Regions from separate parts of the Colwellia sp. MB02u-9 genome, predicted to be linked through region 1. Evidence: predicted binding sites of a transcription regulator. Region 1 holds the regulator's gene; each other region holds the start of a gene.
The links. Region 1 encodes sigma-54, which starts transcription at its own class of promoters, with help from an activator protein. Its sites were predicted from a motif close to GTTGGCACGNNNNTNGNNT; they were not measured.
Positions count from the first base shown of each region.

Region 2: a site for sigma-54 is predicted at 2,507-2,525, ahead of H4J65_RS06060 (PAS domain-containing sensor histidine kinase). Genes of this name have one in related genera too.
Region 3: a site for sigma-54 is predicted at 6,146-6,164, ahead of flgF (flagellar basal-body rod protein FlgF). Genes of this name have one in related genera too.

Region 1 is NZ_JACGVF010000100.1:203,350-213,682, forward strand. Features, by position in the region: gene H4J65_RS17055 (KpsF/GutQ family sugar-phosphate isomerase) at 1-162, shown strand, start outside; gene kdsC (3-deoxy-manno-octulosonate-8-phosphatase KdsC) at 165-710, shown strand; gene lptC (LPS export ABC transporter periplasmic protein LptC) at 707-1,273, shown strand; gene lptA (lipopolysaccharide transport periplasmic protein LptA) at 1,305-1,784, shown strand; gene lptB (LPS export ABC transporter ATP-binding protein) at 1,785-2,516, shown strand; gene H4J65_RS17080 (RNA polymerase factor sigma-54) at 2,568-4,073, shown strand; gene hpf (ribosome hibernation promoting factor) at 4,110-4,397, shown strand; gene ptsN (PTS IIA-like nitrogen regulatory protein PtsN) at 4,427-4,885, shown strand; gene rapZ (RNase adapter RapZ) at 4,892-5,746, shown strand; gene H4J65_RS17100 (HPr family phosphocarrier protein) at 5,753-6,031, shown strand; gene mgtE (magnesium transporter) at 6,546-7,907, shown strand; gene pmbA (metalloprotease PmbA) at 8,020-9,375, opposite strand; gene yjgA (ribosome biogenesis factor YjgA) at 9,481-10,002, shown strand; gene H4J65_RS17120 (succinylglutamate desuccinylase/aspartoacylase family protein) at 10,138-10,333, opposite strand, start outside.
Region 2 is NZ_JACGVF010000088.1:1,099-11,431, forward strand. Features, by position in the region: gene H4J65_RS06050 (hypothetical protein) at 7-291, opposite strand; gene H4J65_RS06055 (sigma-54 dependent transcriptional regulator) at 736-2,220, shown strand; gene H4J65_RS06060 (PAS domain-containing sensor histidine kinase) at 2,561-3,769, shown strand; gene H4J65_RS06065 (sigma-54 dependent transcriptional regulator) at 3,756-5,096, shown strand; gene fliE (flagellar hook-basal body complex protein FliE) at 5,368-5,712, shown strand; gene fliF (flagellar basal-body MS-ring/collar protein FliF) at 5,760-7,481, shown strand; gene fliG (flagellar motor switch protein FliG) at 7,474-8,526, shown strand; gene fliH (flagellar assembly protein FliH) at 8,551-9,345, shown strand; gene fliI (flagellar protein export ATPase FliI) at 9,535-10,333, shown strand, end outside.
Region 3 is NZ_JACGVF010000096.1:155,576-165,908, reverse strand. Features, by position in the region: gene flgK (flagellar hook-associated protein FlgK) at 1-1,638, opposite strand, end outside; gene flgJ (flagellar assembly peptidoglycan hydrolase FlgJ) at 1,698-2,690, opposite strand; gene H4J65_RS13125 (flagellar basal body P-ring protein FlgI) at 2,707-3,801, opposite strand; gene flgH (flagellar basal body L-ring protein FlgH) at 3,828-4,535, opposite strand; gene flgG (flagellar basal-body rod protein FlgG) at 4,552-5,340, opposite strand; gene flgF (flagellar basal-body rod protein FlgF) at 5,363-6,106, opposite strand; gene flgE (flagellar hook protein FlgE) at 6,430-7,839, opposite strand; gene H4J65_RS13100 (flagellar hook assembly protein FlgD) at 8,032-8,721, opposite strand; gene flgC (flagellar basal body rod protein FlgC) at 8,740-9,159, opposite strand; gene flgB (flagellar basal body rod protein FlgB) at 9,162-9,560, opposite strand; gene H4J65_RS13085 (protein-glutamate O-methyltransferase CheR) at 9,626-10,333, opposite strand, start outside.

The DNA.
Region 1 (10,333 bases):
ATGACAAAAAACCCTTTAGTGGCTAAGCAAGATATGCTGGCGGCTGAGGCATTAAAGATCATGGAAGACAAAAAAATTAACGGCTTAATTATTGTTAACGATAATAACCAACCCATTGGCGCGATGAACATGCATGACTTATTAAAATCTGGAGTGCTCTAAAGTTGAACAGTTTATACGGAAAAGTAGCGCCAAGTGTTTGGCAAAAAGCGCAAAAAATCAAACTCTTTGTTTGTGATATAGACGGCGTTTTTTCAGATGGTCGTATTTACTTAGGTAATAATGGTGAAGAATTAAAAGCCTTTCATACTAAAGATGGTTATGGCGTTAAAGCCTTAGGTGCAAGCGGCGTTGATGTAGCGGTGATCACGGGCAGAACCTCAACTATTGTGCAAACCCGGATGAGTGCATTAAATGTTAAGCACATAGTACAAGGTGAAGAAAATAAGCTACCGGCTTTAAAAGCTATGCTCGCCGCATTAAAGTTAGCGCCTGAACAAGTGGCTTACATCGGCGATGATATGCCAGATTTTGACTGCCTTAATTATGTTGGTTTTAGTATTGCGGTCAATGACGCACACCCCGCCATTTTAAAATCTTGTGACTACACCACCTATACCCGAGGTGGTTTCGGCGCCGTGCGCGAGACTTGCGATCTTATTATGCAAAGCCAAAACACCTTAGCTGATGCAACGGGTTCAAGCGTATGAATCGCATATACCTTGTTAGTATAAGCTTATTTTTATTGGCCTTAACCACCTATGGCTTACTTGAATGGTATGGCGCGAAGGAAGAAACCAGCAACATTCTCGATACCGCGAATAACCCTGAATTTATTGCTGAAAACCTTAACAGTGATGTTTATAAAACCACTGGGGCATTATCTTATAATGTAGAAGCAAAACGCATGGAACATTATGCTGAATTAGGGGTCACACACTTTGAATATCCACGCTATACCTTATACCCAAGGAACAACAAACCTACTTGGCAAATCACCGCCAATGAAGGCACCTTGTATAATAACAATCGCGTAAAATTAGCAAATCGCGTACGTTTAATCGCCACTGATAAAGAAAGTTTGATACAGGAAGTGCATGGTAAAAATTTAGAAATGGACTTAAAAACTAATATTATCAGCTCAGAGCAAACTATCTTAATATTAGGTAAAGGATTTACTATGTATGGCTCAGGATTAATTGTAGACTTAAACACAACACAGATGACATTGACCGAACATGTACAAACTATTTATAAAAAAATTAAAAAATAACTTATATTGTCTCACGGCGTTAGCATTATTAGTGCCTGTCGCAAGTGCAGAAAAATTTAACGTAGAACAAGAGATTAAAATATCTTCTTCACGCCAAGCTGCCGATCTCAAAAATAAAATATTCAGTTATATTGATAATGTCATTATTTCTCAAGGCACACTAACCATACATGCCGAGTTAGTACAGGTTATCACCCAAGAAAACAGTGACAGCAAAATTTATATTGCCAAAGGCTCTCCAGCGACCTTTGAACAAACGCTTCAAGATGGTAGCCCAATCAATTTGCAAGCCAATGAAATCCGTTATGAGCCGAGTATGAATACCGTCGTTATTTCAGGCAATGCTCTCCTTAGCCAAGAAGGCAGTAAAGTGAGCGGCAGTAAAATCACCTACAATTTTGCCACAGAATATGTCAATGCCGAAAGCCTTGAAAATGCTAAAGTTGAAACCGTATTACAGCCAAAGAACAAAACTGAATTGCCTATAAAATCAAAGGATAAGCAAGAGTAAATGTCAACTTCTACATTATCAGCAACCGGCCTTGCCAAGTCCTATAAAGGCAGAAAAGTGGTTAAAAACGTCAGTATGCACGTTTCCGCTGGACAAATTGTTGGCTTATTAGGGCCAAATGGCGCAGGTAAAACTACCTCTTTTTATATGATTGTTGGCTTGGTAAAGAACGACAGTGGCTCAATTGTCTTAAATGATGAAGATATAACCTTACTGCCGATGCACGAGCGCGCGAGAAAAGGTATCGGTTATTTACCACAAGAAGCCTCTATTTTTCGTAAGTTATCGGTTCATGACAACATCATGGCCATTTTACAAACACGTAAATCACTTAGTGATGTTGAGCGACAAGAAAAACTTGAACATTTATTAGAAGAGTTCAACATAGGCCATATAAAAGATAACTTAGGCATGAGTTTATCTGGCGGTGAGCGCCGACGAGTTGAAATAGCCCGGGCATTAGCCGCAGATCCTAAATTTATATTACTGGATGAACCCTTTGCCGGTGTTGACCCGATTTCAGTAGGTGATATAAAAAAAATTATCCTACACTTAAAAGATCGTGGCATAGGTATATTGATCACAGATCACAATGTGCGCGAAACACTTGATGTTTGTGAGCATGCCTACATCGTTAGTCATGGCGAACTTATCGCTGAAGGTAATTCAAAGCAAATTCTTGCAAATCAACATGTAAGAGATGTATACCTTGGTGAACAATTCACGCTATAGTGAATAAAACCAATTGAATTAATGAATTTGAATAGGGAAAAGAAAACGTAAATGCGTCCTACTCTGCAACTCCGTATCGGACAACAGTTAACGATGACCCCGCAATTGCAGCAGGCGATCAAACTGTTGCAATTATCAACTTTGGATCTTCAACTAGAGATTCAAGAAGCACTTGAAAGTAATCCTTTGCTTGAAGTTGACGAAACGCACGATAACAATTCAGAAAGTACCCCTGACCATTTAGAAGCAGGATATTCGGTAACGGTAGGCGAAAACTCAGCAGCATCCTCTGATGGCAGCGAAGACTCCACTCCCTCGATAGACGAAATTAGCTCCTCTGAAGGTTTAGCAAAAACAGACATCCCCGAAGAACTCAACAGCGATAGCACATGGGATGATAACTTCAGTGCTGGTGTTAGTAGTGGCGGTGTTGGCCATGCCTCAGAAGATTATACTTATCAAGGTGAAACGAAAGACTCATTACAAGACCATCTAATTTGGCAGATGGAACTAACGCCCTTTACTGACACTGATAGAACCATTGCCATTGCCATTATTGAAGCCATAGATGAAGCCGGTTATTTAACCGTTTCAGCCGAAGAGATCTTAGAGAGTGTCGGTATTGATGGTGTAGAACTTGATGAGATTGAAGTGGTGTTAAAGCGTATTAACGTATTTGACCCCATTGGTGTTGCCGCTCGTTCAATTCCAGAGTGCTTGCGTATTCAGCTCAATCAATTTGCTAAAGATACCCCTTGGTTAGCGGAAAGCAAAATCGCCGTCAGCGAGTATATTGACTTGCTCGGTAATCGTGATTATCGTCAATTGATGCGTAAATTACGCTTGAAAGAAGAGCAATTACGCGAAGTTATTCGCCTAATACAAAGCTTAGATCCCCGTCCAGGTGATAGCGTCATCAAAAGTGAAGAACAATATGTTATCCCAGACGTGTCTGTTGAAAAGAAAAACGGCCGCTGGACAGTAGAGCTCAATCCTGACACTGCCCCTAAACTATCGGTTAATCAGCAATACGCCGCTATGTCTCGTTCAATGAAGTCATCTACTGATAATCAATTTATTCGCTCTAACTTGCAAGAAGCAAAATGGTTTATTAAAAGCTTAGAAAGCCGTAACGAAACACTTTTAAAGGTTTCAAATTGCATTGTGCAACGCCAACAAGGCTTTTTTGAACACGGACCTGAGTCAATGCGCCCTATGGTATTGAACGATATTGCCGAAGCCGTAGATATGCATGAATCAACCATTTCTCGTGTGACCACGCAAAAATATATGCACACACCTAGAGGGATTTTTGAGCTTAAGTACTTTTTTTCTAGCCACGTAAGTACTGAAAACGGCGGCGAATGTTCATCAACGGCTATTCGTGAATTAATTAAAAAGCTAGTGGCTGCCGAAGTACCTGCAAAACCACTCAGCGACAGTAAAATGGCAGATATTTTAGCAGAACAAGGTATACAAGTGGCAAGGCGTACCATTGCCAAATATCGAGAGTCACTTTCTATACCGCCATCAAATCAACGTAAAAGCCTATTGTAGGCAGTTTTATTCAGCCAATAAAGAGGATTGAAATATATGCAAATTAATCTTACTGGACACCATGTCGATGTTACCGATTCATTACGTGATTATGTCAATGGCAAGTTTGAAAAACTAGAGCGTCACTTTGATCATATCAATAATGTACATGTAGTATTAACGGTAGAAAAACAGAATCAGATTGCCGAATCAACGGTGCACTTAAGTGGCACTGAAGTTCATGCTAAGGCACAACATAGTGACATGTATGCATCGATTGATGCATTAATTGACAAGCTAGATCGCCAAATCTTGAAATATAAAGGCAAAATCAACAAACATTAGCGCCATTTCGCTATAGGTCTTAGAAGTTTATGAAGTTGCAAGACATCTTAACCCCGGACTGCACTATTTGTGCAGCACCGGGTGCCAGTAAAAAACGTATATTAGAATATTTAAGTCGCTTGGCCGCCGATAAACTCGACAGCCATGATACTTTTCAGCTCTTAGAAAGCTTAGTTAAGCGTGAAAGATTGGGCTCAACGGGCATAGGTAATGGCATTGCTATACCTCATGGCCGTTTAGAAAATGCTACGCCTACGAAACCTATTGCCGTGGTTATTACCACAGAACAAGCGATTAATTTTGACGCTGTTGATCATCGTCCCGTTGATATTTTTATCGCCTTATTTGTTCCTGAAGAAGAATGCCAGAGCCACTTGAGTACGCTGCAAAGTATCGCAAAAATTTTTCGTAACAAGCAATTTTGCAAGCAAGTGCGTAAATGCCAAAGTAATCAAGAACTGTTTCAGTTAATACAACAAGCGAGTTAAACACGGATGAAATTAATTATTGTAAGTGGCCGTTCAGGCTCAGGGAAAAGTGTTGCACTGCGTGTTTTAGAGGATTTAGGTTATTATTGTGTTGATAATATCCCTGTCAACTTGTTACCCGCACTTACCCATACGGTGATTAATGATTATGAAAATGTTGCCGTAAGTCTCGATGTTCGTAACCTGCCAGCCGATCCTAACGACGTACCCGAAATTATTGAATACCTGCCTAATGCAGTAGAATTGAGCATACTGTATTTAGATGCTGATGATAGTGACCTTATTCGCCGGTTCAGTGAAACGCGACGTTTACATCCGTTGATCAAGCAAAATATTGCGCTAGACCAAGCAATTGCCTTGGAGAAAAAATTACTTGAGCCCATTTCCAGTCGGGCTGACTTATACATCAATACCAGTCAACTAACACCACACCAACTCGCTGACTTAGTTAGAGAGCGAATTCTGGGTAAAACGTCTGGTTCAATGGTGGTTGTGTTTGAATCATTTGGTTTTAAACATGGTGTACCACAAGATGCTGATTATGTTTTTGATGCCCGCTTTTTACCTAACCCATTTTGGGATAAAGAGCTAAAAGGCTACACAGGTTTAGACAAACCGGTACAAGACTTTCTTGCTAGCCAGCCCATTGTGACTAAATTTGTTTGGCAAATTAACAGTTTTATGATGACCTGGTTACCCCACTTAGAACGTAATAATCGCAGTTATATCACCATTGCTATTGGTTGTACGGGTGGCAAGCATCGTTCGGTCTATATTGCCGAATTACTGGCAAATAATATGCGTAAAGAGCGTAAAGATGTGCAATCTCGCCACCGTGATTTAACCGTTGAAGGCACGTAAGCTAAGATGAGCAAACATACGAGCCGTAATGTACTTATCATCAATAAACTTGGGCTACATGCCCGAGCGGCTTCTAAGCTTGCCCAATTAAGCCAAAAATTTACCGCTAAAGTCATTATTGAATTAGACGAAAACCGAGCAGACGCGAATAGTATTATGGGGCTAATGCTGCTGGCAGGCGCCCAAGGTAAAACCGTCAAGGTTATTGCCTCTGGCCAAGATGCTGAACAAGCCTTAGCAGAAATTTGCCAACTCTTTAGTAACAAATTTCATGAAGCCGAATAGTAACAGAGCACTTCTTCCTTGCTAAGCACGTGCTTAAGTCAATAAAAAAGCTGCTAAAATGGCTAGATTACGGTAAACTCTACGCGGATAATTATTAACGAACCCTAGTGATTAAAATAATATACTAGCCAATTTAGCGCTACATTAAAGCCTTTAGAACAAGCGAAATAACTCAAGCATACCCGTTTTCAACTTTGTCTCCTGAGTCGCACTACCGTCCAAGTCTATCGGCGCTTATGTTTATTTATTTGCTATAACAAAACCTTAATAGTTATCTCTCATAATAGGATCTGTTTAACTTGCTGGGTTAACATTGAACTCGCTTCAGTGGTGTTAGATAAACCCAAAGATAATAGTGTTAGTTTGCAAGTGCTATGGCGTGCTCATACGTCTATGTAGCCAGCCACACATCATGTGTTTGCTGAGCCTACCTACTAAACAAACGGCACTAAAGTAAGTTCAACAATCCCTAATAATTTTCAGTTTTCGTTTTACAACGGCAAAAGGTGAATATATGCCGGAAGGTTCTAAACAAGAATACAATCATCAGCGCCTTCAGCAGGTTAATGATGCCCTCGATAGTGGTATGTTTGTCCATGTCCGCAAGCTATTGCAAGACATGCCCGCTTACGATCTCGCTTTATTATTAGAGTCATCGCCAAGCAAAAGCCGTGTCGCGCTTTGGCAGCTTATTGATGCCGATCACCACGGTGATGTGCTCGAAGAGTTAAACGAAGAAGTTCGAAAAGGCATTCTGAAAAATATTCATCCAGAAAAACTAGCTGCCGTTGCAGAGGGAATGGATGTTGATGATTTAGCTGAAGTTTTTAGAACACTGCCTGACACAGTTTATCAGGAAGTGCTTAACGCGATGGACTGGCAAGATCGCCATCGTGTTGTAGCTGCACTTTCATTTGAAGAAGACACGGCCGGCGGTATCATGAATACCGATACCATCTCTATTCGTCCTGATGTTACGGTAGATGTGGTGCTGCGTTATTTACGACTTCGCGGTGAATTACCTGAAGCAACCGATTCTTTTTATGTCGTTGACAGAGCCGATCATTTCCTTGGTTCAGTGTCTTTATCCGCTATTGTTACTGCCAAAGCAGAAACCATTATCTCAGACCTCATCAATAAAGATATTCAAGCCATTACCGCCGATATGAATGAAAAGGATGTCGCGCAGCTATTTGAGCGCTACGATTGGTTTTCTGCTCCTGTTGTCGATCACGAAGCACGACTACTGGGTCGTATTACCATAGATGATGTTATTGATATTATTCGTGAGGAAGCCGAGCATTCTATGATGAGTATGGCGGGTCTAGATGACGAGGCTGACACCTTTGCTCCGGTCTTGAAAAGTACCCAACGCCGCTCTATTTGGTTAGGCGTGAACTTAATCACCGCTCTTCTGGCTGTCGCAGTGTCGAGCATGTTTGAAGGCATTCTAAATCAACTGGCTATTTTAGCAGTGTTAAACTCTTTAGTGCCTAGCATGGGCGGTGTCGCCGGCAACCAGACTTTAACCTTAGTTATCCGCGCTATGGCCTTAGGGCATGTTGGTGAAAGTAACTCGCGAATTTTACTCTATAAAGAATTGGCCATTGGTTTTTTTAATGGTCTAATTTGGGCGGTGTTAATCGCTTCGGTTGTGGCGATTTGGCAGCAAAACTTAATGCTGGGCGCCATCATTGCCTTTGCCATGTTAATGAATATGACCGCGGCTGGCATTGCCGGTGTTACCGTGCCATTAATGTTGAAAAAAATGAATATAGATCCCGCCTTAGCCGGTAGTGTTATTTTGACAACGGTTACTGATGTCGTGGGTATATTTGCCTTCTTAGGCACAGCGACCTTGCTGCTAGGAAAATAAACCATAGCGATAAGCTTTCAGTTTAAAGCTGTCAGTAAACAACTGAAACTAGTTACCGTTCACTTGTTTTTTCTGACAGCTGACAGCTTTTAACTTCAAACTTCTATTATTTTTAACTGCCCGCTACTTGCATCTGGTTAACAATAATAGAACCGGTGCGAATACTGCCTCGCATGTCGGTATCGTTACCAATAGCGACAATTCCAGCAAAAATATCCTGTAATTTACCCGCAATGGTAATTTCATCCACTGGATAAGCTATTTCGCCATTTTCTACCCAAAAGCCTGCTGCACCGCGAGAATAGTCACCGGTCACTACATTCACGCCTTGCCCCATCAACTCGGTTACTAACAAACCCGTGCCTAACGTTTTTAACATTGCATCAAAATCACCGCCTTGGCCTGCGTCTTTCATGCCGAGTTGCCAATTATGAATGCCACCGGCATGACCGGTTGATTTCATGCCTAACTTACGCGCTGAATAGCTAGTTAACAGGTAAGTGGCTAAACTGCCATCCGTAATAATTTCACGATCTAGGGTAGCGACACCTTCGGCGTCAAAAGCACTACTTGCCAAGGCCTTTTTCAAATGAGGGCGTTCACTGATGCTTAAAAATTCAGGAAAAACTTGTTGGCCAATGGCGTCCATCAAAAAAGAAGATTGTCGATACAAATTACCACCACTAATCGCGGCAATAAAATGGCCAAATAAGCTATTGGCCACATCAGCTCGAAACATCACAGGTACTTTAGCGGTCGCTAACTTACGAGCACCTAAGCGTGATAATGTTTCTTTAGCCGCTTGTTGCCCTATGTTGGCTGCACTTTCCATCGCGTCAAATTCACGACTCACGGTATAAGCATAGTCTCGCTGCATGTCATCACCTTCTTTGGCAATCATCACACAACTTAAATTATGCCGCGTACTCGGATAGCCCACTAGCTGCCCCTGACTATTGCCGTAAACTTTAAAACCTTCAAAGCTCTCTAATGTGGCGCCGTCTGAATTAGTAATACGTTTGTCATAGCCAAGTGCAGTGTCTTCACAGGTTTTTGCTAAACTAATCGCTTGCTCTGTGGTTAACGCTTTAGGGTGATATAAATCTAAGTCTTCAGGCGTCATCGACAATAAATCTTTATCTGCCATACCTGAGCATTCATCAACAGAGGTATATTTAGCAATATTTACCGCGGCTTCTATGGCTTGTTTTAAAGCTTTTTCAGATAAATCAGCCGTAGAAGCACTCCCTTTACGACCGTCTTTGTAAACGGTAATACCAAGCCCACCATCATTGGTAAATTCAACATTTTCAACCTCGCCTAAACGGGTACTCACGCTAAGACCTTGTTGGCGACTCATCGCAACTTCAGCACCATCGGCTCCGAGTGATTTAGCCATTGTCATGGCGTCATTAACACGTTTTTTCACATGTTCTATTTGCATTTGAATACTATCTGAATCGCTCATAGGTAAATTATTTCTCACATTTTATCGATACATGCAACAGGAATGTTTTTGCTGATACTGCTTTGTTGTATACTATAGGTAATTATCACTTTATTGCTTAACATTATGCCCCACTCTGCCAACGATATCGATGAATTAGAAGAAGAATTACTGAGTAAATCAGAAATAAAACGAGAAATGCATCGACTGCAAGACTTTGGCCTGATCATAGTCAAAATGTCGAAGCATCAACGCAGCAAGCTACCGCTGACTGATGAACTGAAAGCCGCTATGCTGCTAGCAGATAAAATCACCAATAAGCATGAAGCTATGCGTCGTCATGTCCGTCATGTCGCGAAAATACTGTCTGAAATGGATCTTGAGCCGATTAAGCAGGCAATGGACGTTATGGCCAATAAACATCAGCAAGAGTCGGTCAAATTTGAAAAGCTCGAAAAATTGCGTGACGACCTGATAGCAGACGGTAATGACACCATTGAAGCCTTGTTAGCCGAATGCGACAGCATGGAAAGGCAAAAGCTGAGACAATTAGTCCGTCAGGCGAAAAAAGAGCACGGTGCTGAAAAAATCGGCAAACATTACCGTGACTTGTTTACTTACTTAAAAGAACACGTAGTTTTTAAGTAAGTAAGGTTTAAGTACCTAAGGCTTAAGTAGCTAGGGTTTAAATCGCTATTAAAAAAAATAGCCCTTATAAGGGTACAAAAAAAGCGCCTTGATTAAAAGCTAAATCAAGGCGCTTTTTCTTGTTAAAACGCGCGATTATAAAATACTAAACTTACTAAATACTTTATAAAGTTCAGTGCCTTGATTGACACTCGCCGATGCAAAATGCAAAATCGGTATGACACTATGATCTAAGGTTATATAGTGTAATGGGTCACCATCACCATAATTATCCATACGTAGAATACGCGCTAAGGGCTCTCCTGCCGCTAAAGGCTGACCAAATTGAGCC
Region 2 (10,333 bases), on a different contig from region 1:
TATAAATTATAGTAAAGCTTGGTTATTAATGGTGACAGCAAAACCTTCGCTTTTAGCTTTTTCGTAAGCGGCGAGTAACACACCGTGCTCAATGGCTTTAGGGTCTGCAACTATGCCATTATCGGCCACTTCAATATTGTCCCAACCGCGTGTTACTAAATAGTCTTCTATCTGCACAAGTTGATCTTCTAGCGGCATATTTACTGAGAACATATTGAACTCGTATCTGTCGCCTTTTTGAAAGCTGCCATTATCTTTCATAAGCTCAGCTGTACCGTTAATAATTAACATCGAATATTCCTATTAAATTTTATTTCTAATCGTGTTGCTCAGACAAGCTTATTTCATGCCACTTTTGATTTAGACTTAAAAAAAACAGTATTGTAATGAAATATAAGCAATTATCTGCTTGTTTAAATATAAAGATCATTCAAGTGATTATAGGTAAGCTTAGTTGTTGTTTTTTTGACATGGCCTTAATAGGACCTTTTTTACTTGTGTGCATGTGAGTATTAACCATAAGCTATTTTCGTTACTTACCCTGTATCGGCTGGCTTCTCTTTTACTTTAACTGACAATAAAATGACAGACAAGTGTCAATTTATTGTTGATTAATCATGACAGCAAGTGAATAATGGCGGCAGCTTATAATAATAAATGACTTGTTAGGCTCTTGCGTAAGATCAAAAAGCGCAAGATAAGCTAACGTGAAGTCAACCAATACAAAGGCAAAAAATGCAAGAAAAAAAATATATTTTAGTTGTCGATAATGATGCGACAAGACGTCATCAAATAGAAACAGTTTTAGCTTTTGTCGGCGAGTATTTTCATGTTTTTGCTGAAGAAGAAATTGATCAATATCTAGCTGAAGTGCCGAATGTTCTGACCATTATTTTATGTGGAGACGTTTCTGAAAAGTTACAAAATATTATTAAATCTCAGCCAACCTACCCTTTTATTTATCACGATGTTATTGATAAAAAACAATTGAGTGGTTATGTCAATGTCATTGGTGAATTAACCAGACCGCTAAATTATGCACAATTGACCGAGTTAGTGCACCATAGTCACCAATACCATAATAACCTGCCGTCAAAACGTGGTTTTAATCGTCCAAACTCTTTATTTCGCTCTTTGGTGGGTACGAGTAGTGCAATGCAAGAGGTACGATTTTTAATTGAACAAGTGGCCTCTACTTCGGCCAGTGTCTTGATTTTAGGTGAGTCGGGCACAGGTAAAGAGGTGGTTGCGCGAAATATTCATAACTTGTCAGAGCGAAGTAAAGGGCCATTTGTGCCAGTTAATTGTGGTGCTATTCCCGCTGATTTATTAGAAAGTGAGCTGTTTGGCCATGAAAAAGGGGCATTTACCGGCGCTATTTCTACGCGCAAAGGTCGTTTTGAAATGGCGGAAGGCGGCACACTCTTTCTGGATGAAATTGGTGATATGCCACAACCCATGCAAGTAAAATTATTACGTGTATTACAAGAACGAACCTTTGAACGGGTAGGTGGCGCTAAAAGTTTAAAAGCTAATGTTCGAATTGTGGCGGCGACACATCAACATTTAGAAGACATGATTAAAACTAATCATTTTCGTGAAGACCTTTACTATCGATTAAATGTTTTCCCTATCGAAACTCCGTCGCTAAGAGAGCGAAAAGAAGATATTCCACTCTTGTTGCAAGAGCTTATTTCACGATTTTCTGCTGAGCAAGGGCAGTCAGTGCGCTTTACGGAACAAGCGATTGAATCGTTAAAAGAGCATACCTGGGCCGGTAATGTGAGAGAACTCTCCAATTTAATTGAACGTATGATTATTATGTATGGCGAGCAGGTGGTGAATGTTGGACAACTACCGTTGAAGTATCAACACTTAGATATAGATGACTATCAACCTGAATATCCTGAAGAGTTACAAGAACGTGAAGCAATTAATGAAATGTTTTCAGGTGCTGATTATGACGATGAAGATGAAGAGGAGGCTATGGCACAAACTAGCTCAGCAGATGCGAGCGCTGATAGTGGCAATATCCTTGATGTTTTACCAAATAATGGTCTGAACCTAAAAGAGTATTTAGCTGATTTAGAAATTTCCTTGATTAACCAAGCCTTAGGTAAAAATGATTGGGTTGTTGCTCGTTCAGCTGAGCTTTTAGGTATGCGCCGTACTACCTTGGTGGAAAAAATGCGTAAATATAATCTCCAGAAAGTAAGCTAATTATTCACGGCCATAAGCGCTAGGTAACAGCAAGACAAGTTAGCGTTGCTTTGTTAACTTAATTGCGTAAAACGCCCTTGAAATAATAATTATTTCAAGGGCGTTTTACTTTTTAGCACAGCCAATAAAGTCAGTTAAATACCCATTGTTAAATAGACATGGTAATAGCGATCTTAGATCGGCGTTCAGTATTTTTTTAACGGTTTTATGATGTTAGCCATTTTATTGACAGCCAGTTTTAATCGAAATAATGTGCTTTAATTACTGAATAATATGAGTTTAATTGGTTGGCATACTTAATGCTTTGTTCGGGTGTACTTCTTTACTCGGGTAAAATATTATGGCACTTGCCTATTCGACATCGACCAATTCTTCTTCAGCCCATTCTGCGCTGAATCGTGTAGTAACTTCATTTGATGAGGTTAGTTTTAAACGCGAGCAATCCAATCGACTAGAAAGCGAAAACTACGCGGGTGAATTGGCGTACTTACGTCAACAAAACAAACAACTGCAACACGTTATTGATGTTATGCCAACGGGGATGATCATGCTTGATGGCAACGGTATTGTGGTGAAAATTAATGACAGCGCTAAACGTTTGCTTGATGAACCCATTTTGGGTCAACCTTGGTTTGGTGTAATTAAACGCTCTTTTAAACCCCGCGCTGATGATTGGCACGAGGTTTCGTTAAATGACGGTCGCCGGGTAAAATTAGAAATTACCACTTTAGGTGGCCAACCTGGGCAGTTGATCATGATCACTGATTTAACCGAAACGCGACTTTTACAAGATAAGCTTGGCCAATTACAGCGACTATCGTCTTTAGGGCGTATGGTGTCAAAATTGGCTCATCAAATTCGTACACCATTATCGGCTGCCATGCTATATGGCGCTAATCTACGCAATAAAAAACTCAGCCAAGAGGCACGGGGTAATTTTCAAGACAAATTAATGTTACGTCTACATGACTTAGAGCAGCAAGTTAATGACATGCTGTTGTTTGCTAAAAGTGGCAGTAAAGCGGTTGTTGAACCGGTTAATATTAACCAACTGATTGAGCAAGCCAAGCAAGTCATTGAGCCGCAAGTGAGTCAAGCTGGCGCAAAAGTTAATTTGCATTTTTGCCAACAAGGCTGCGAGATTTTAGGCAATGTGAGTGCCTTGTCGGGGGCAATTCAAAACTTAATACACAATAGTTTATCTGTCATTAAAGCCGATGCCGTTATCAACATTAGTGCTTACTGTCAGGGCGAATATGCCTACATTAGTGTGCGTGATAATGGTCCGGGCATTAGTGGCGAGCTAGCCGATAAAATATTCGAACCTTTTTATACCTCAAGAAGCCAAGGCACAGGTTTAGGCCTAGCGGTGGTAAAATCTGTCACTAATGCACACCAAGGTGAAGTGAGCTTGTTAAGTCAGCCAGGTGAAGGGGCACATTTTTGTATGAAAATACCCTTACTGGTCAGTGAAGAGACTAAGGCGGCATTGACTGAGCATGAAAATGAGGCATTTTTGTCTAAGGAGCTTAGTCATGAGCACAAGTAAAATAATGGTTGTTGAAGATGACGCCGGACTGAGAGAGGCACTGGTTGATACTTTGCTGTTGGCGGGCTATCAATGTTTAGCCGTAGACTCAGGTGAAGACGCACTGATAAAACTTAAGTCGCATAACGTCGATTTAGTGGTGAGTGATGTACAAATGGGCGGCATGTCAGGACTGTCGTTATTGAAAAGTATTCGCCATAACTATCCAAAATTGCCAGTATTGATCATGACCGCCTATGGCACTATTGATGATGCCGTACAGGCCATGCGAGACGGTGCTCGCAATTATATGGCAAAACCCTTTGCGCCAGAAGTTTTACTGAATATGGTCAGTCAGTATGTGCCGTTACAAGTCAATGATGGTGGCGACCCTATTGTGGCTGATGCGCAAAGTCTTGAGTTATTAAATCTCGCCAAAAAAGTGGCAAATACTGACGCCTCTGTGATGGTTTTGGGACCTAGTGGCTCAGGTAAAGAAGTGCTGGCACAATATATTCACAATTACTCACCACGTAGCCAAGCGCCTTTTGTGGCGATTAACTGCGCTGCTATTCCTGAAAATATGCTTGAAGCCACTTTATTTGGTTATGAAAAAGGCGCTTTTACTGGCGCTATTCAAGCTTGTCCGGGTAAGTTTGAACAAGCGCAAGGTGGCACTATTTTACTTGATGAAATAACCGAAATGGACTTAAGTTTACAAGCCAAAATTTTACGCGTGTTGCAAGAGCGAGAAGTAGAACGCATAGGTGGACGTAAAACCATCAGCTTAGATGTTAGAGTGATAGCCACCAGTAATCGCGATTTAAAAGCCGCTGTGCAAAGTGGTATTTTTAGAGAAGACTTATATTATCGACTGAATGTATTCCCATTAACCTGGTTGCCACTTAATGAACGTCGTGATGATATTCTACCCTTGGCGACCCATCTTATTAGCCGTATTTGTCAAAAAGACGGTAATGTTATTCCTGAATTCACCGCCGCCGCGCGTAGTAAATTACTGGCTTACGACTGGCCTGGTAATGTGCGAGAGTTAGACAATGTTATTCAACGGGCGTTAATTTTACAAAGTGATCGTTGCATTGATGCGAATGATTTATTGATCGATGACTTTGAAACACCCAAGGTAGCAAGTGAGGCAGTAAACGCGGAAAAAAATGACAAACTCGGCAGTGAACTTAAATTACAAGAACATCAAATAATACTGGACACTTTGCATGCTTGTCGCGGTAGTCGTAAAGATGTGGCCGAGCGTTTAGGTATTAGTCCACGCACCTTACGTTATAAAATTGCGCGTATGCGTGATAGTGGTATTAATATCCCACTTTAAGAAAAAATAGGCTTAGTACCTGTTTGTAACAAAAAAACGACGCATTAACGTCGTTTTTTTCGTTTCATTAATTATTTATTTATATTTACGATATTTATTTATTTTTAGTTTCTATCTGATTTTAAAGTCTTTTTAAAGATTTCAAAAGACATTCTAGCTTTTTTATCAGGTGATTTTTTCAATATTTTGCGATATTATTTAGCTTGGCACTATGCTTGCTTTAACCTTAGGTAACATTAAGTAACAAGAAATTGACGAAAGCGAGATAGCCATGGATATTAAAACTAATTCTTTATACGCTCAAATGCAAAGCATGTCGATGGAAGCTATGGGTAATAAACTACCCATAGGTGAAGCAAATGGCATGGGCACACCACCGGTGAGCAAAGCCGGTAGTGACTTTGGTAGCTTATTAAAAGATGCCGTTAATAATGTCAATGAGCTACAACAAGATGCGGGTGCTAAGCGTACCGCTTTTGAACTTGGCGATCGCAGTGTTACTTTGGCTGACACCATGATTTCGGCGTCAAAGGCAGGTATTGCTTTCGATGCGACCGTTCAGGTGCGTAATAAGTTTGTTGAAGCTTATAAAGAAATTATGAGCATGCCCGTATAACGGCTCAGTGGTTAAGCATAAAACGATAGTGACGCGGAGAGAAGTAAGTGGCAGATTCAACAAACAACACAAATTTAACGGTGGCAGATAGTAACAATGACTTAGTCGCCAACGATAGTTCAGATGATGTTGGTGAACAAAAGTCAGGTTTAGCCGCGGCTATGGGTAATGTTGATTTTCTACGTCAAATGACCATAGTGATTGCGCTAGCGATTTGTTTCGCGATTGCTGTGTTTGTTATTATGCTAGCCAATGAAGCAGAATATCGTTTTTTAACTAAATTGCCCACCGAGCAATTAATTAAAACCATGGATTTTCTGGACAGCAAGCAAGTTGAATACCGCCAAGAAAACAACACAATATCGGTAGAAAGTGACCAATACCAAGATGTTAAGTTGATGCTAGCTCGTGGCGGCCTAAGTGATGCGCCTTCTGAGGGCAGCGAAATTCTTATGCAAGATATGGGTTTTGGTGTGAGTCAACGGCTTGAAACTGAACGTTTAAAGCATTCTAGAGAGCAGCAACTTGCCCGCACCATTGAAGAGTTAAAATCTATTTCACGCGCTCGAGTTTTATTAGCCATTCCACGTGAAAATGTTTTCGCTAAACGTGAAAAAAATCCGTCAGCTACTGTGGTACTGACCTTGAGTCGTGGCCGCCTGTTATCTGAAGAAGAAGTTGACGCTGTAGTAGATATTGTCGGATCAGCCGTGCAAAGTTTATCGCCGAATCGGGTCACGGTGACCGACCAAAATGGTCGTTTATTAAATTCTGGCTCACAAGATTCTGTGTCGTCACGCTCACGTAAAGAATTCGAAATTGAACAAAAACGCGAAGCAGAATACATGGATAAGATTGATTCGATCTTAATTCCCGTTGTAGGTTTAGGCAACTTTACCGCCCAAGTTGACGTGGCCATGGACTTTACCAATACTGAAGAAACTCAGCGGCGTTATAATTCAGATTTACCAGCTTTGCGTAGCGAAATGAAAGTTGAAGATAATACCATTGGTGGTTTACTCGGTGGTATTCCAGGTGCGTTAACGAATCAACCCCCGCTGGACAGTAATATTCCCGAAGATGCTACGGGCAATGCTCAACAGCAAACCATGCCGGGTCGTAAGCATACAGAGTCGACACGTAATTATGAACTCGACGAGGCTATTAGCTACACCAAACAACAAACCGGCGTTATTCATCGCATTAGTGTCTCTGTTGCCTTAGATTACTTGTCTGAGTTAAATGCTGAAGGTGAACCTGTACCAACACCACGCTCTGTACAAGAAATGGCTAATATTCGTCGTTTATTGCAAGGCAGTATTGGTTTTAACTTACAACGTGGTGATTCATTAGAGGTGGTTACTTTACCGTTTTCTCGCCCAGAAATTATAGCCGTGGCGCCACTAGCATGGTGGAAAGATCCTACTATTTATAAATATGCAAAATTGCTTGGGGCGGTTATCTTAATTGCTATCTTGTTTATTGCCGTGGTGCGTCCGATGTTAAAACGCCTAATTCATCCCGAAAAAACCCCGAGTGACTACGGTGATAAGTCGCTTGATAGTCATGTTGATTTGGGTGATGAAACCATGGACATGTTATCATCTGACTTTGATGCTGGCTCAATTGGCTTTGCTCCTGATGGTAGTTTACAATTGCCTGATTTACATCGCGATGGCGATATATTAAAAGCGGTACGGGCCTTAGTGGCAAACGAGCCAGAATTATCATCGCAAGTCGTTAAAAGTTGGTTAACCGAAAATGAGTGATGAAAATCAAGAACTAGCAGAGCAACAATCGTCTGGCTATGACGTCAATAAACTTGACGGCGCTGAAAAAGCCGCGATTTTATTGTTGAGTCTTTCAGAAGAAGATGCGGCACAGATACTAAAACACTTAGAGCCGAAGCAAGTGCAAAAAGTGGGTATGATCATGGCCGGTATGGAAGATTTTACTCAACAAAAAATTACCGCCGTGCATAAGTTATTTATTAACGAAATTCAAAATTTTTCTACTATTGGTTTCAAAAGTGAAGAGTTTGTCCGCAAAGCATTAACCGCAGCATTAGGCGAAGATAAAGCCGGTAATCTTATCGATCAAATTGTCAAAGGTGGTGGTGCTAAGGGCCTTGATTCTTTGAAATGGATGGACTCAAAGCAAGTGGCGAACATTATTCGTAATGAACATCCTCAAATTCAAACCATCGTTTTATCTTACCTTGAACCGGATCAATCAGCAGAAATACTGACCCAATTCGCCGACAAAGTGCGCTTGGATCTTATGATGCGTATTGCTAATTTAGAAGAAGTTCAACCCGCGGCATTGCAAGAATTAAATGAGATCATGGAAAAACAATTTGCCGGTCAAGCGGGTGCACAAGCCGCGAAAATGGGCGGCTTGAAAGCGGCTGCAGACATCATGAACTATTTAGACAATAATGTTGAAGGTATGTTGATGACTTCAATTCGCGAACATGACGAAGAAATGAGTCAGCAAATACAAGACCTTATGTTTGTCTTTGAAAACCTTGCCGATGTTGACGACCGAGGTATCCAAGCCATTTTAAGAGAAGTTCAGCAAGATGCGCTCATGAAAGCAATAAAAGGTGCTGATGAAGCCTTAAAAGAAAAAATTATGGCCAATATGTCTAAACGTGCTGCAGAAATGCTAGCGGATGATCTTGAAGTGATGGGGCCAGTACGCATTAGTGAAGTTGAAGCCGCGCAAAAAGAAATTTTGGCGGTTGCACATCGATTATCTGATGCCGGTGAAATTATGTTAGGCGGCGGCGGTGGCGGCGATGAATTCTTATAATCAAACATCAGAGAGTGTAACCTAATGGCAGCAGATTCTGAGCCAAGCACTGGGGCGATGGCGGAAAAAAAAATTGAAAAGGTTGATACCTGGTCAGCACCTAATGTGCAACCAGACGAAGATACAAAGGTTAATAAAACTAATGCCTTAGGCCAGCCAATGAACTGGCGTTATGAGCCACCAGAAGAGACAGAAGTGAATGAGCCTGTGCCGTTAACGGCACAAGACATGGAAGACATTCGTCAAGCCGCATTTGAAGAAGGCTTTAGTGAGGGAAAAGCAGACGGTTTTGCTAAAGGTTTTGATGAAGGTAAAACCAGTGGTCATGAAGCGGGTCTTATTTCAGGTAGTGAAGAAGGTGTGATACAAGGTTTAGCCGAAGGTAAAGAAACCAGCGAACAACAAATCGCGGCAATGCAAACCCTATTAGACCAATTACATCAGCCTTTGCTTAATGTTGAAAAAAATGTTGAAGCGCAACTATTACAGTTAGTCGTGCAACTAACTCAAGCGGTGACTAAGCATGAAGCGAAAACTAACCCAGATATTTTATTATCGGCTATCGCTGAAGGTATTAAAGCCTTACCGGCACAAGAGTCTCAAACCCAAATTTTATTGCATCCCACAGACATTAAATTGGTAGAAGAACAATTTGGTGCAGCACATATTCAAGAACAAGGTTGGCGCTTATTGGCTGCGCCACAATTAAGCCCCGGGAGTTGTCAAATTGAAAACAGCACTTCTAATATTGATCTGAGTGTTAAATCACGTTTGAATGAGGTTTTGGACTCGTTTTTGCTAGAAGCTTTACATCAATAAGCTTTACATCAATAAGCTATATATCAAAAAACTTATATCAATAAACCTTATATCAAGAAAATTATATCAATAAAACGAATCTCAATAAAAAATAAGTCATGAAACTTACAAAAATAAACCCGAGACACCTTAACTATCTAACGACAAATATTGTCCTGTTAAACTTTATCAATAAGCGTAAAAATTTCTATGGTTGATATAAATCGCATAACTGAACGTTTAAAAAATAGTGAAAAATTTATTCACCCGCACAGTGTCTCTGTTGCCGGGCGTTTAGTGCGTGTGGTGGGGTTAACTTTAGAAGCGGTTGGCGTTAAAGCCGCGGTTGGTAGCCAATGTTTGGTGGAAACCTCACAAGGCGAGCTGATTGCAGAAATTGTTGGCTTTGCCCAAGATATAACATTTTTAATGCCAGAACAAAGCTTGCAAGGGGTATTACCTGGCGCACGAGTCGTGCCTTTATCGACTAAAGCACGTTTACCCTTATCAATGGACTTGTTAGGCAGAGTTATTGACGGTGTTGGCAAACCGCTTGACGGTAAAGGGCCGATTAAAGCATCTGATAGTTATCAATATGACAGTTCACCGATCAATCCTCTATCACGACGAGCCATTACAGAGCCTCTAGATGTTGGAGTGCGCTCGATTAACAGTTTTCTAACCGTTGGTGTTGGGCAACGAATGGGCTTGTTTGCGGGCTCAGGTGTTGGTAAAAGTGTGCTGTTAGGTATGATGACACGTGGCACAAACGCTGATGTTATTGTAGTGGGTTTAATTGGCGAGCGTGGACGAGAAGTTAAAGAATTTATTGAAGAAATTTTGGGTGAAGAAGGTCGTGCGCGTTCTGTGGTGGTGGCAGCACCGGCCGATAATTCAGCGTTAATGCGGCTTAAGGGCTGTGAAACCGCAGTGCAGATCAGCGAATACTTTCGTGACCAAGGTTTAAATGTTTTATTGCTGGTAGATTCACTGACCCGTTATGCACAAG
Region 3 (10,333 bases), on a different contig from region 1:
CCCAACGGGTAAACCGGCAATATCTATTTGAAAAGCGGCGGTTGCTGGCAATGGTGGCATGTCAATAACCGCTGATGCGCCAGCGGCAAAGCTACCATTGGCTAATGATGGCGCCGGTGGTGGATTAGCCGCGTCATAAACTCGGTATTCGAAGGTGCCTGGCACACTTTCATAAACATCTACGGTTAATTTTTCATTGCTGCCTTCGGTAAAAGCGCGGGCAATTTCTGGATTCGTTACATTGACAATATTCACAGTGCCATTACTAACGTTATTATCATTCGCCGCTACCGAAATGGCAGAGCTTGCAGCTATGCCTTTAGGATCGTTAAGCGTGAGATGCATTAATGCAGCGCTGTTTTCGGTTGAGCGCAGCGTAAAACTATCATTTGTATTGGCTGTGCCTGAATTAAGGGTAAATTCAAAGCCAAAATCGGTTGGGTAAACCCCCGAGCCCAAAGATGACTCGGCTAAGGTGGTTTTGCTGCCATTAAGTTCATTGGTCATAATATAGTCTGAGCCGTCATACTTAACGCTAAATTCATTGGTAGGCACTAATGAAATGTCAGTGATTTTTATGCCCGCTTGCACACTGCCTGAATTTTTTGATGAGGCGAGTACGCGTGAATTTTGTAGGCTGGTGCTGTTAATATCAGTAAAAATATCTCGGCCCTGCTTGCCATTTAAATCTAGCCCTTGTGCTTGGGTTTGATTTAAGGTTTGTGACACTGACATGGCTAAACGATTGAGTTCGCTGCGCGCTTTGGCAACATGCTCATCACGATATTCTATTTTGGCGGCAATAGCACCACCCAACTTAGCGCCCTCAAGTGCGACCGCGCCATTGCGACTATTTAACTGTAATTTTGTTTTTAATGGGTCCGGATCGCCCGCTTGCACACTCACCGTTAAAGCCGTAGTACCGGCAACAAGCGTTGCGCCATTACCTATCATAACGGTCATTACCCCATTAGAGTCTTCAATGGTATTAACCGAGGTATATTCGCCCAGTTGGCTCACCAGTTGGTCACGCTTGTCTAATAAATCATTGGGTTGGCCAGTTTGATCTAGGTTTTTACTATCTAATATTTGTTCATTAATTTTGGCCAAATTAAGAGATATTTGCGATATTTTGTTCGCTATTTGCTCGATTTCGCCGTTAGTCGACTTTTCAAGCTGGTCTAAATTATCATTTAAACTGTTAAAATCTTTGGCTAATACCTCGGCTTGGCTGAGGGCGATATTACGTAAGCCAATGTCACTTGGGTTGTCAGCAATACCATTAGCCGCTTGATAAAACCGATCAATAGAGCCGCCAATAGCTTCGTTTGAAAATGACATGATTTGATTTAATTGGTTGAGGTCTGTACTAATTGAGTCCGCATTACCCAAGTTACTTTTATTGAGTAATTGTTCTTTATAAGAGAATTGATCGTAGAGCCGAGTAATGTCTTGAACATAAGTACCCGCGCCAATAAAATTACCGCTGTTAGCATTTCCTGCCATTGCGGCTTGTTCAGCACGTTGGCGGGTATAACCTTCAGTATTAACGTTAGCAATGTTATGACCTGTAGTGCCTAACTGCTGCTGCGCGGACAGTAAACCACTAACACCAGTTTGATACAGATTAATCGACATGACCTAAACTCCTACAGTAACGTTAATTTCAACAGTGAAATTAGCGGTAAACTTATTTATTATTTATCTAATAAGCTGGTTACTGTCCGAAGTGTTCCTATGATTTTTTTAGCGTAATCAGGATCAGTGGCATAACCAGCACTTTGTAGGTTATGCAAAAATTGCTCCACATTGGCCGAATTTTCTAATGCCCCCTGATAACGTTCGCTTTTGGTCAATAAATTTAAGTAGTCATCAACACTTTGGCCAATAGATTCGTAAACCCTAAACGGTTCACGCTTTTTCACCATAGCGCCATTTTCAAACTCTAAGGTTTCTTTGTGTGTTTTCTCGCCAGCCCAGCGGCTATCCGCTTTAATATTAAATAAGTTATTCGAACTTTCACCTGAATTGGTTTTGATTATTTTTTGACCCCAACCGGTTTCTAGCGCGGCTTGGGCAATAACGACCTCAAAGGGTACGTTGATTTTATCTTGTACACGTTTAGCATCAGCGGTTAAGGCGCTAACAAAATCTTTTGGCTGTTCGAAGGTTGGGCTTTGCATCATGCTGGCCGCTTGGGCAGCAATAGAGCCATTTGTTTGACGATCTTTACTAGGATCCTGATGCGCTGACGAGTCATTGACTGTGCTTATATTGCTGAGCAATGCCGGCTCGCTAATACGCAAACTGCCACGACTATCGAGATTGCCATCGCTGCGTAAAATATTATGTGGGGTAAAGTTTTCACTGTCGCCACCTAGCTGGCGAACAATAAGTTCAGAAAGACCTAAGGCACCATTATTAGACAACTCTAGTGACATTTGTTGATCATGCATGTCACGATAAAATTTTGTCGATTCTGAATTAAATGGGCTGTCAGACTCCAACACTTCTTGCGCTTTACGCATGCTTTTCATCAGCATTTGCATAAAAATAGCTTCAAACTGTTTAGCAGCCTGTTCTAATGCGTCTTTTTTACCGGCTTTATCACCCGATTTCGCGTCTTGGCGAATCGAGTTTAAGCCATTAACGTCTAAAAAGTTTTGTGCGTCTGCAATACGTGTTGTCATAAGCTTTATTTGTTCATTAAATAATGATCAAATCTCCACGTAATGCACCAGCTTGGTCTAGGGCTTCTAATATCGCCATCACATCACCAGGGCCAGCGCCTACTTGATTGATAGCCCGCACGAGTGCGTCTAGCGTAACGCCGGGGTCAAAAACGAACATCCGTGAGTCATCTTTTTTAACGTCAATAATCGATTGATTAGTCGCTACCGTTACACCCTCAGCAAAGGCATTGGGCTGTGAAACAGCCGCCACTTCGTTAATAGTGACGGTAATGCCACCATGGGTAATTGCCGCCGGTAATAGGCGAACATCAGCGCCAATAACGATAGTACCTGTGCGTGAGTTAACAATAATTTTTGCCGCTGGCGAACCAGGTTCAAATTCTAAGTTTTCTAATACTGACAAAAAACTCACCCGATCCGCAGCATCTCTTGGCGCAGTAACTTGTACCGACGCAGCGTCAATGGCGCGTGCAGAGCCAGAAATTAAGTTATTAATGGTGTCAGAAAGGCGCTTTGCGGTGGTAAAGTCGGCGTTATGAAGATTAAAAGTAATATGGTCACCTGAAGCAAAGGGCGATAATACTTCGCGCTCAACCATAGCACCATTGGCGATACGACCTACGGTGGGGGTATTAGCAATTACTTTTGAGCCGTCTAAGCCTTCAGCGCCTAAACCACTAACAATCAAGCTACCTTGGGCAACCGCATAAGCATTACCGTCTAGTCCCATTAAAATAGTTTGTATTAAGGTACCGCCACGTAAACTTTGTGCGCTACCCATAGACGACACGGTAACGTCAATGGTTTGCCCTGGTTTGGCAAATGCAGGTAATTCAGCATGGACTGCCACAGCAGCCACATTTTTAATTTTTGGTTTTAAATTCGCCGGCATTTTAATGCCAAAATTGCTTAACATGGTTTTAAAGCTTTGCTCGGTAAAAGGACTTTGCTCACCCGTACCTGGCAAACCCACCACCAAACCATAACCAATTAATTGGTTGCTGCGCACACCAGCAACATCAGCCAAGTCTTTAATGCGTTGGGCATTGGCTTCTGGTAATAAAAGCATCAAGGTTAAACAAGCAAAGCTAACTAAATATTTTTTCATTCTCTTATCCTACTGCTATGATCCTACTAAAGAGGCCACCATGAACTATTGAAAAACTTCGACAACCAGCCTTGCTCTTGCACGTCAGCGAATGTGCCGGTGCCAGCATATTCAATACGGGCGTTCGCTACTTTACTCGAGGTAACTGTGTTATCTGAACTGATGTCTTGCGAACGAACAATACCCGTTAAGCGAATATATTCATCACCATTATTTAATGACATCCATTTTTCACCACGGATCATCAAGTTACCGTTGGGTAAAACTCTCAAGACATGCACCGAAATATTGCCGGCTAAACTGTTGCCCTGATTGGCTTTTGAATCACCTTTAAAATCTGAGCTTTGGTCGTAACCAAATTGTATAGCTTTGTTGTTGAAATTTACCGCTGCACCACCAAAACCGGTAATAGGATTGAGCGTGGCACTATTGGCTTTTTTAAACTCTGTTTTGGCACTTTTTTGCGCTTGGGTACTTTCACTTAAAATCACGGAAATAATATCGCCAACCCGATGCGCTTTAGAGTCTGAATAGATGTTATTAACATAATTGACGTTAAAAAGAGAACCCGTTGGCACTAAAGGTTTATCCTCCATTTCTGGTAAAATGGGGGCAAAGTCAGGATCATTAGGCAATGTTTTTTCTTGCTTAGTGCTAGCACAACCCGTGAATAATAGCGCGACCATACTGACGGTAAATACTGTGCTTAATAACGAAGTTCGGGTGTTTTTCATGATACCTTCCTCAACGTTATAGTTGCTGATTAATGTAGCTAAGCATTTCGTCAACCGCAGAAATGACTTTCGAGTTCATTTCATAAACTCGTTGGCTTTCAATCAGGTTAACCAGCTCTTCGGTGGTATTAACATTTGAGGTTTCTAACGCACCTTGCACTATCATGCCATAACCCGCTAAACCTGGCACACCCTCTTGTGCTGCACCACTTACTGCAGTTTCAATGTATAAGTTCTGCCCGATTGGCTGTAATCCGGTTGGGTTGACAAAGTTAACGGTATTAATTTGTCCGACTACAGCGGGTTCAGCTTGGCCTTGCAAGGTGACGGAGACTTCGCCGTCTTGCGACACAATAATACTCAAGGCATCTTCTGGCACGGTTATTTGCGGTTGCATTAGATAACCCGCGCCTGGGGTCACTATGCTGCCTTCATCGTTCATGGTAAATTGACCATTACGTGAATAAGCAGAAGAGCCGTCAGGCATTAAAATTTCAAACATACCTTCACCTTGGATCATCAGATCTAAGGCATTGTCGGTATTAAGCATGTCACCTTGGGTGTGAATTTTTTGTGTTGCTACCACTTTGGTACCCGCACCTAACATTAACCCTGACGGCATTTCAGTGTCTTGTGCTGAACGCCCACCAGGCTGATTAATATTTTGATAAAGTAAGTCTTCAAATACCGCGCGACTCTTTTTAAAACCTATGGTACTGGCGTTGGCTAGATTGTTGGAAATAACCGCAATCTCTTTGGTTTGGGCGTCTAAGCCTGTTTTACTGATCCATAATGCTGGATTCATACATCACCTCGAAAAATTTTATTTAGAACGCTTTTAATAATGAAGCTGCACTTGCGTCAATTTCTTCTGCGGTTTTCATCATTTTTAACTGCATTTCAAATTGACGCTGTAGCGCGATCATATCGGTCATTTCACTAATAGGGTTTACGTTACTAGACTCTAATGCCCCGCTCGCCACTTTTACTGTGACATCGGCCGGTTCATTGTTGCCGTCTTGACGACGAAATAAGCCATCACTGCCTTTTTCTAGCAAGCGATTATCTGGCTTAACAAATTTAATTCTGCCGACTTCTTCTTGAGCAGAGCTTGGTGCTCCTTCAGGCTGAACCATAATGGTGCCATCAGACGTGATATTGATATTACTTACCGGTAGAGGTAAAAAAATTGGCCCACGGTCGCCAATAACTATGTCACCTCTTGAGGTTTCAAGTGCCCCGTTGTCGTTCAACTTCAACTGACCATTGCGGGTATAGGCTTCAGTGCCATCTTCGGTTTGTACCGTTAACCAACCTTGGCCTTGAATGGCAATATCAAGATCACGTCCTGTGGTCAATAAGGCACCAGTGTCAAAGTTTTGGCCTGCTCGTTCGGTCATTGAAAATACCCGAGAAGGCATGCCTTCACCAAAGGCTTGCATGGATCTAGCATTGGCTAGATCCGCTTTAAAGCCCGTAGTTTTGGCGTTAGCGAGGTTGTTAGCATTGACTGATAAGGCTTGCATGTTTTGCTTTGCACCACTCATGGCGATATACAACATCTTATCCATAATGAACTTCACTCAATAATATTAATAATATTGAAACTGTTGCAAATAAAGTGCCAAAAATTAAGAAGGCTTAATAAGGTGGAATACGAATGGTGTTAAACTTATGATCTGATGACTTTTTTACTAAGCTTTTGTACTGACCACTATTCCTTTACGGTCTGCTCGTCCTGAGTATAAAAAAGCCAGATATCAATGGATGATTATCTGGCTTTTTAACTTCATTGACTCAATAACTAGCGCTGAGTGCTATAAATTAATCTGGTAGCTAAGAGCAATTATTGTCTATTGCTCTTAACCACTACTGAGATTAACCACTATTGAGATTAACGAATCTGTAAAATGGTTTGGTTTAACTGATTACCAACTTCGAGTGCTCTAGAGTTAGCTTGGAAATTTCGTTGCGCCGAGATCAAGTCAATTAACTCAGAGGTTAAATTAACATTAGATTGCTCTAATGCTGAAGAACTTATCGAACCAAAGGTACCCGCACCCGCTTCACCCGCTAGCGCTTCTCCAGAGGCGATGCTTTCTTTCCAACCAGTGCTGCCAACCTGTTCTAAGCCCTGATCATTGGCAAAATTTGCCATCGCAATACGTGATAAAGGCTCGGAAGTACCATTACTGTATATCGCCCTGACCAAACCATCACCGCCGATATCAATACCGGTTAATCGACCAACTGCTAGTCCATCTTGTTGTAAAGAGGTGACTTGAAAGTTGGAAGCAAACTGTGTGGGTTCATCTGGATTCGGACCTGAGGGATCTAAATTAAAGTTAACACTTATGGTCTGAGTAGGATCTGCACCGTTCGATAAGATGTTGCCGCCAAGAGCGCGCGTCGTTAATCCGCCGTCATCTAAGCTTGGCACTATGCCAGTAAAATCGCCTACTGAATTAAAGCTTAATCTGGCACCAACAACTCCGGTCTCTACCCCATCATAAGGCGGTGTAGGTAATATGCGATCAGATAGCGGTCCAGACGCTGCCCCCGCAATGGGGTTACTCTGCCCAGGATCAGCCTCTAAATCAACCATCTCGTCATCAACAGCGGTAAACATCATCCACTGATTAGGGTTGGTCGTTGGATTATCTTTGACAAAGTAATAAGTCATAATATGACTGTCACCGAATGAGTCAAATACCGTTGCTGATGTTGAATGATTAAATGTTGATGGATCCGTGGAGTCAAAGTTTCCTGGCGCATCTTTAATATAGGCTTCACCTGCGGGTAAATTCATTCGCACATCAACTTCTGAGGTTCTCTGTGGTGCACCTGAGGCGGTTGGAATACGAATAGGCTCGGCGGTACTTAAATTTACTGAGGTCGATGAACCATCGCCATTAACAGGAAAGCCCAATAAGTGCCCACCTTGAGAATTAACAATAAAATTGTCTTGGTTCAATTTAAACTGACCCGATCGGGTATATGAAGTTTCTAAACTACCAATTTCTGGTACGGTAGCAAAAAATCCGTTACCGGTAATTGCCAAGTCTAAGGAGTTGTTGGTAAACTTAATACTACCTTGTGAAAATTGTTGCGCCACATCAGCTGTCAAAACACCGTCACCGACTTTAGTTTTACCGGCTGATAAAAGTGAAGACGCATAAACGTCAACAAACTCTGCTCGTGATTCTTTAAAGCCAGTGGTGTTTACATTGGCAATGTTGTTGGATGTTATATCCAAATCTTTCTGAGCTGCGTTTAATCCGCTCAATGATATATTAAATGACATAATTTCACCTCATACAAAAAATTGTTTAATACCTATCTCATTAATTAGGTGGTCTACTTTATACGCAGGAAAAATGGCCAAATATAAGGCATTTATTTTAATAACTAGTTGTTCTAATTATTAAATAAATAACGCAGTAGTGGGTTATTTTAACCAGTAAAAATGATCAGATAATTAGTGATATTGGTATAGTTAACCTTGAGAAACTTCGACTACATCAGAAAGTTTCATGGTGCTACCACCGTTAAGATTTAATAAAATACTTCCGCCGTTGCCGGCCAAAGTGACACTGTCTACTTTACGGTAAGTCATCGCTTGTAATTCTGATGCATTACCATCGACTAGGCCGGCAACACGAAAACGATAAGCCCCTTCTGGTGCCGGTTCGCCATTGGTGTTTTTCCCGTCCCAAGTAAAGGTAAACTCACCTGCGGATACATCCCCCACAGGTACGGTTTGAATAACTTCACCGGCAACATTTTCGACGTAAATATTGACATTACTTGCCGCTTGGTCGGTCACTAACTTGCCTTTTACCGCTTGACCTTCTTCTGTACCAAAGACGTTGTCTTCAACTAAAACACTACGACCAACCAGCGACGATGCCTGCAGGGCTTGGCTAGACGACATTGAAGCAGCAAAACTGGAAAATTGATCGTTTAACTTTGTCACGCCATCAGTGGTTGAGAATGCGGTCATCTGAGATATCATCTCATTATTTTCAACCGGCTTAGTCGGGTCTTGATTTGAAAGTTCTTGGGTGAGCAAGGCGAAAAAATCTTCCTGCGTTAACATACCGCGCGTGTCATCGGCCTCAGGAGTTGAATTCTCTTGTTGCCAACGAATATTATCTAATAGGCTAGAGCCAGATACTGTTTCCATGATAAGTCCTATTTAACCTTAGCGTTGACCAAGTGTTAGCGTTTTATTCAGCATGTTTTTTGCTGACTCCGCTAATTGCACATTGGTTTGATATGAACGAGAAGCAGAAATCATGTTGGTCATTTCTTCAATAACGTTAACGTTCGGCTTGTAAATATAGCCCTCGCCGTCAGCCATTGGATGATCTGGAGCATATTCAACATTAAGTGGTTTATTGCTTTCCACAATGCCAAGTACTTCCACACCTACCGACTCATTTTGTCCTCCGGCAGCTTTTTGCATCTCGGCGGCAAAAACTGGATGGCGGGCACGATAGGTTTCACCGACACTACTGCTAACACTATCAGCGTTAGCAATATTACTCGCGGTGGTATTTAAGCGGACAGATTGTGCGCTCATGCCTGAACCGGAAATAGAAAATACATTAAATAGGCTCATTATTATTGCCCTCCAGTAATTGCTTGTTTTAAGCCTTTAATCTTACTAGTAAGAAATTGTAGGCTTGCTTGATATTCCATAGAGTTTTCTAGATACAAGTTTCGTTCCACTTGTACGTCTACGCTGTTACCGTCACCTGTATCGGCTTGATCAGGTATACGAAAACCGACACCGTTGTTAAGTTCCATACGCACGTCGAAATGTTTCTCGTTGGTACGGGTCATACCGGTTTGTTGTTTTGAGGCGGCTTGTGCTAATGCGGCTTTGAAGTCCATTCCTTTGGCTTTGTAGCCTGGTGTATCGGCATTGGCAATATTACTGGCAATAAGTTCAGCGCGTTGAGCACGCACTTGTAGACCTTGCGGGTGAATACCGAATGCTTTATCAAAACTAATAGCCATAAAAAAATACCTCCAGAAGAATGAAGGTATTTATTCAATATTTATGCCAAAGTTATACGAAGAGGTTATTTTTTTTGGTAAACAATACCAGGATTACAGCGGATCATGTTAAAATTCTGGCTAATACCTGACAGCGATTCTGAGGCACCCAAAAATAAAAAGCAGTCTTGTTTCAACGTACCGTGTATTTGAGAAATTATTTTTGATTTTAGTTCAGGAGCGAAGTAAATCAATACGTTACGACAAAAAACCAAATCAAACTGGCCCAGTAAACTATAACTATTTAACAAGTTAAGTTGGCGAAAACTGACCATTTTTTTAATCACGTCTTTCACCTTTAACATGCCATTACCACTGTTTTCAAAGAACTGTCGTTGCCGCTCCAAAGATAAGCCTCGTGATAAGGCTAAACTGTCATAATGAGCATGTTTGCAATGATCTAACATGGTAGTAGATATATCAGTGCCAATAATTTGAACACCGCCAGGAAATGCGCCTGGGTTACTCTGTTGAAATTCATAAATCGCCATGGCTATTGAATAGGGCTCTTGTCCTGATGAGCTTGCCGCTGACCAAATTTTTAATGGCGCTCGCTGGTTTTTAAAGCCTGGCAGTAGATCTTTTTTCAATAGTTCAAAGGGATAGCCATCTCGAAACCATAAGGTTTCATTGGTGGTCATGGCATCAATAACGGCAGCGCGTAATTGTCGTTTAACGGGATTAAGTGTTTGCGCGACGAGTTCAGCCAAAGACGCGACATCAAATTTTGCCAT